2 regions of the Maridesulfovibrio zosterae DSM 11974 genome follow, and region 2 is predicted to be linked to the other one. Evidence: predicted binding sites of a transcription regulator. Region 2 holds the regulator's gene; the other holds the start of a gene.

Region 1 (3,194 bases), on a different contig from region 2:
ATGCCTGCTTTCCATGCGTCGGAAAGAACAGCCCGCTCTTCAGGAGTGATTTCGGTACGCTGATTGTAACTGAAGTCCAGATACTTACCTTTGTAATGGTCCGCAGGTGAGAACATACCAAAAGAAGAACATAAGAACAGAAGCAGAAAACCGAGAATGAAGATTGGGAATTTGTCAACAACAACTTCTTTGAAGGAAAGCTTCTGTCCTGCAGATTTACCAAACCATGTTGCTAATACCAGTACTACTATTGGCAGGAACAGGACTCGGGTGATGTTGAAGATTTCACCAACTTTAAGAGTCTTGATGTCAACTGAGTCAAAAGCAAGACAAGCTGCAGCAACCTGAGCAGAGTTCAGGATACCGGTTCCAGCCCATGCTCCGAACTGAGTTGGATTCATTCCTGCCATTTTACCAATGGTTGGGAATGCAAACATGCATAAAATACCGAAACCAAGAATGGTTCCGATGGTGTATGCCATTTCTGAACATTTGGCTTTAACAACCGGAGCACAAGCTACTGTTGCGGAAACACCGCAAACACCCATGCCTGCAGAAAGAACACCGGTCATGGTCTTGGGCTGGTTGAAAAGCTTACCGAGGAAAAGCACAAAGAAAACTGTGCCCAGGACGAAAAATCCGATAAGCCATACAGATACCATACCTAGTTTGGCTAGTTCTGCGAAAGAGTATCGTGCACCAAGCAGGATAACACCCATTTTCAGTACGAAGCGGGCAGTTTTAACACCTGCTGCAGCGAATTTGGGGATACCCCAGCTGTTGGTGATGATAATACCCACAAGAATACCTAGAACAACATAGTTCAGATTGAGTACTTTGTGTATCTTAAAACCCAGTACAGGTACCAAAGATTTACTCATCATAATGACAAGTGGTTCCGCAAACCAGCGGATACCCATTGCCAAAGCAACGATAAACAAAACTCCGGGGATTGTTTCCAGAACAAATGTATCTAAGTTTGTGAGTTTGCTGTTCCAGCGTGCTTTGCGAAGAACTGCGGTGGCAAGACCTAACCCGCCGCCGATGAAACTCATGGTTTCCATAAGGTCAGCTGCCTTGTGAACCTTGAGTGATGCCAATAAATCTGTAATTGTCCCTGAAGCAACTAGCATCCCGTATATTACCATCATTGCACTGATGATCCATACAGGTGTATTGCTTGGACGTCCGTAACCGGCTTGAGCCATTCCAATATCCTCCTCTCAAAATTTTTAAAAATGACTGATCCTGTAAAGGCAATGAGTGTGCCAAATTTAAAAAACAATAATATATTGAAATTATTCGATATTATGTTTCTGAAACAAAAGAGTGGTGTAAACTTCAGTTTGCACATGGTATACTCAGGTATACATTTGTACTGAGATATTCGTTAGATTTGTCACTATCTGATTAAATAGTGTAGGTTGTTCTTTTTTAAATTATTAGCTTGAAAAAGTAGTTTCAGGAGGCTCAGTGCCTTATTTAAGACCTAAAAAAATACAGATAAAGTTTCTGCTGGGGGTTGGGGGAATTGTCCTGACTATAGGCTTCTTCTTTGCTTTCGGAATGTATTTTCATTTGAATTCGTTGCTTGATTCTCAAGTAAGAGGCAAGGCTGACCTTATTTTTAATCAAGTTGGGGCGGTCCAGTCGTATGTTCGTGAAGTTTTGCGACCAAAAGTCAGATCAGAGATACCGGCTGATGAATTTATTATTGAAGCCATGTCATCATCGTATATTTCCCGTGCAGTTATGGAACGGGCGAATCCTGAGAATAGTGAATCTCTTTATCGAAGAGTGGCTGAGAATGCCCGTAATCCTCTTTTTGAGATTAATGAGGATGAAGAAGATATGCTCAGCTATTTTCGAAAGCATCTGGATCAAGATTCATGGTCAGGATATCGTAAGATAGGCAGTGTTGAATATTTTGTTAAAGCGCGGCCTGTTTTCTTTAAAAAATCATGTCTGACTTGTCATGGTGTTCCTGAAGATTCACCTGCTGTTTTACTTGGTCGCTATGGTGATAAGCGTGGTTTCGGGCATATAGAAGGTTCTATCGGGGGACTTATGATTGTTGGTGTGCCCGTAGAAAAAGCTGTTGCCGAGATTAATAAAACTACATTTCGGTACGCTCTTTTCTATGGTTGCGGGATACTTATTCTGTTTTTCTTAATACAGTTTTTCTTTAATCGCCTGATCATGGATAATATCAGAAATTTAAGTAAAAAATTTCATAAGCTGCTACGTGATGAATCAAAATCTGAGGTTCTAGATAAAATAGAACATGGTGACGAGATCGATGAAGTCATTCAAGGGATTGAAGAGCTTGGAGAGCATTTGCATGAAGCTCAGGAACAGCTTCGTGAACATTCAGAAAATATGGAAAATATGGTTGCAGTTCGTACTGATGAGTTGAAAAAAGAAGTTTATGAACGAAGGGCGGATGTAGATCTTTTTGTCTGTTTATTGGACGGCTTTAACAAATGCTTCACCCGTCGTGAAATGTGGGAGTTTGCTTTACCATTACTGGCTGAGAGATTTAATGCTGAGAGTGCTGTATTCATCTGTATGGTGGCATCTCAAAATTATTTTGCATGGCCAGAGGTTGCACCAAAGCCCGAACTTCCAGCGAACTGGAAAGAAATTCTTACTGAGGTAAAGCCTGTATTTGAGAATAACAGAGCATTTATACCTGTTTCAGCATCAGATAATCTTACCGAAGGTATTTTTTGTTTGACCTGGGATGAAACTGTTGAAGTCACTCAGCAGGATCAGGATGTCTTGCGGGCTATAGGGCAGCAAATGGGTATTGCTATGGAAAATATCAATGCTCTGAAAAATCTTCTGCATCAAAAGGATGTTTTGCAGGCCATTGTAGAAGGTATGGGGGATCCTGTTCTTTTTGTGGATGGGAATTGTAATATTATTCTTGCTAATGATGCAGCTAGAAGACTTGCAGGGTCTTTTTCCGGAGTGAATTCTGATGTTGAGTGCGCAGGGCTTTTCCTTGACGGGGCAGTTCTTGAAAAATGTTCCAGTAAATCCGGTTTACGGTGCCATGATAATCTGCCTTGTAAGGTTATCTCGGATGATGGGCGTTCATTTTCTGTGAGTGTATTTCCAATTGATGAGTCAGAAAAAAAGCAAGGCCGCAGGGTCATCTGTATCAGGGATATTACTCAGGAAAAACAGAT
Region 2 (3,194 bases):
CTGTGCGTAAAAATCTGGAAATTATTATCGAGCATACCGGACTTTCAGGTAAAGCCGTCGGTAAGAGAGCTGATGAATTGCTTGACCAGCTTAATATTCTTCGCCTGGCTGACCAGAAAGCCATGTATCTGTCAGGTGGCGAAAGGAGACGTTTGGAAATAGCTCGGGCTATGATCAACAATCCCAAGTTCATCCTTCTCGATGAACCATTTGCTGGGATCGACCCTATCGCGGTAATTGATATTCAGGATATTATTTCCAGCCTTAAAGATATGGGGCTGGGTATTCTTATTTCTGACCATAACGTCCGTGAGACACTCTCCATTTGTGATCGGGCCTATCTGGTATACGAGGGTAGGGTTATTCTCAACGGTTCACCTGAGAGTATTGTGAAGAATACCAAAGCCAGACGTCTTTATCTGGGTGACAGTTTCAGTTTATAAGCTACACTGCTATAGAAATGTGGATATTTTTAATGCCGGATTCCTGTTGGAATTCGGCATTTTTTTGCTAGTTTTTATTAATTTTGTCATTGCTGATTTACAGTTTTGAAGAACATTGGTACACTTTTTTCATATGTCTTAATGTAAATTAAAAAAGTCAGTAATTACAGATAAATCTGTACAACTTGTTGCAAGCTGCAAAGTAGTGTGGCATACTTTAGATAAGCCCATAGAGTAGTGAAGAGCAAATTTATAAAGGGCTGACTTAGTTTTTTTTGCCGAAAATTATTTCTAATTGAATATATTGTATTAAATTACGAAGGTGGCGGACATTTATGGGGTTGGAACTTAGACAACAATTAAAGCTTACTCAGCAACTGGTGATGACTCCTCAGTTGCAGCAGGCAATCAAGTTGTTGCAGCTTTCCAGATTGGAGTTAGTTGATTCCGTTCATCAGGAACTAATGGAAAATCCGATCCTTGAGGAAGCAGAGGCAGCTGAAAGAACTGATTCTCCTGATGCTGATGCCGGAACAGCAACAGCTGAAGATGCTCAGATTTCCAAAGATGCTGACTGGGAAAATTATCTCGGTGAGTTTTCAAGTACTTCCAAGCAGTCATCATCACGTGAATCAGAAGCATTTGAAGACGGAATGTCTTTTGAGTCACGATTGACCAAGTCAACTTCTCTTGATGGACATTTGAGCTGGCAGATGTGTTTATCTGATTTTACTGAAAAGGAAGTGGCCATTGGCGACTGCATTATTGGTAATCTTAGCTCAGGTGGCTTTTTAAGGATTGAGTTGGAAGAAGTCTGTGAAACGTGTTATGCTGAAATCGAAGAAGTTGAAGAGGTTCTGCATAGGATACAAAGATTCGACCCTGTGGGGGTGGCTGCACGTACTCCTCAGGAATGTTTACTGATTCAAATGGAAGTGCTTAAGCTTGATGATGATCCTATTCTGGTCTCACTTGTACGGGATCATCTGGATGATCTGGAAAAGAAGCGGTATAAGCCTCTGGCCCGTAAATTCAAGCTTAGTATGGAAGATTTAAAGAGTTATCTTGACTTGATGCAGATACTTGATCCTTTACCCGGAGCAAGTTTTTCAGGCGGAGACTCTTTCTATGTCAGCCCTGATGCTTATGTTTATGAATATGATGGTGATTTTGTCATAGTTTTAAACGAAGACGGTCTTCCAAAGTTGCAGATGAATGCATTTTATGTGGAGACACTGGCATCCACTAAGGGAGAGGATAAGGAATATTTTCAGGAAAAGATGCGCTCGGCGCAGTGGCTCATGAAGAGCCTGTATCAGAGGCAGAGAACCCTGTATAAGGTCCTGGAATCCATAGTAAGATTTCAACGAGGTTTTTTTTCAGAAGGTGTTACAAAGTTAAAACCGCTTATTTTGAAGGAGGTTGCCGAAGATATTGAGATGCATGAATCTACGGTGAGCCGCATCACTACAAATAAGTATGTGTCGACACCTCACGGGATCTTTGAACTTAAATTTTTCTTTAACAGTGCTCTCGGTCTTGATGATGGTTCTCAGGTCGGTTCTGAATCTGTAAAAGCAACGATCAAAAAATTGATCAGTGAAGAAAACAGTAAGAAACCCATCAGTGACGAAAAAATTGCTGAATTGCTTAAACAGCAGCTTGAAGTCAACATCGCGAGAAGGACTGTAGCCAAGTACAGGACTGCAATGGGAATCCTGTCCTCGTCCAAGAGGAAAAAGGTTTTCTAATGTAAGTCCGGAGAACAAGCATATTCACCCATTACGAAGGAGGCTCTTTATGAACATTGTATTTACCTTTAAGAACTTCGACGCATCTGAACATCTGAAGGAATATGCAAACACTCGATTCTCCAAGCTTGTCAAGTTTGTAACAAACCCTGATAACACTGAAATGCAGGTGAATCTTTCAGTGGAGAAGTTCAGGCATGTTGCAGAAGTTGTGTTGAGCTCTGATCATTTGCAGATCTCTGCATATGAGGTGTCCGAGGACATGTATTCCACCGTGGATATGGTTCTGGACAAGCTCGAAGCCCAGCTTCGCCGCGCACGTGAAAAGATGAGGAGTCATAGACGTAAGGAAGATATTCCTGCTCGTATGGACGTTTTGAGCTATGCGGAAGAAGACGTTTACAGAGAACCTGTAATTGTTGAATCAGATTCCTTTGTGCCTAAGCCCATGAGTATTGATGAAGCTGCTGAGCAGCTCCAGTCTCTTGATCATGAGTTCCTTGTTTTCAGAAATGCGGATAACGAAGCTATTAATGTAATATACCGTCGTAATAACGGCGACTTCGGTTTGATTGACCCGGGATACTAACTGATGAATATAAGTGATAATCTGGTAAAGGATCTGGTTATTTATGAACTGCAAAGCTCTGAAAAGGCTGAAGTTCTAAAGGAAATGGTTTCCGCTCTTGAAGGCACAGGTCTTGAAATTGACGTGGATGAAGCCATGCGGGTCCTGATTGATCGTGAAAAACTTGGAACAACCGGTATAGGGGATGGCATAGCCATCCCCCACGGAAAACTGGAATGTCTTGAAGAAATTGTTGTAATTGTCGGCAGATCTGCTGATGGTGTCGATTTTGACTCGTTGGACATGAAACAGTGCAAAATATTTTTTATGGTTCTGGCTCCTGAACAGGGAGCCGGAACTCATTTAAAAGTATTGGCACAAATATCACGGCAGCTTAAAGATGAAGCATTTCGGCAGGCATTTATAAATACC

The links. Region 2 encodes sigma-54, which starts transcription at its own class of promoters, with help from an activator protein. Its sites were predicted from a motif close to CTGGCACGGNNNNTGCTT; they were not measured.
Region 1: the regulator sigma-54 is predicted to act here: its motif matches at 1,255-1,272, upstream of H589_RS20440 (YeiH family protein).

What each region holds. Positions count from the first base shown of each region.
Region 1 is NZ_AUDC01000019.1:31,280-34,473, forward strand. Features, by position in the region: gene H589_RS20440 (YeiH family protein) at 1-1,208, opposite strand, end outside; gene H589_RS0111175 (c-type heme family protein) at 1,474-3,194, shown strand, end outside.
Region 2 is NZ_AUDC01000016.1:6,900-10,093, reverse strand. Features, by position in the region: gene lptB (LPS export ABC transporter ATP-binding protein) at 1-443, shown strand, start outside; gene rpoN (RNA polymerase factor sigma-54) at 779-2,194, shown strand; gene hpf (ribosome hibernation-promoting factor, HPF/YfiA family) at 2,244-2,783, shown strand; gene H589_RS0110165 (PTS sugar transporter subunit IIA) at 2,787-3,194, shown strand, end outside.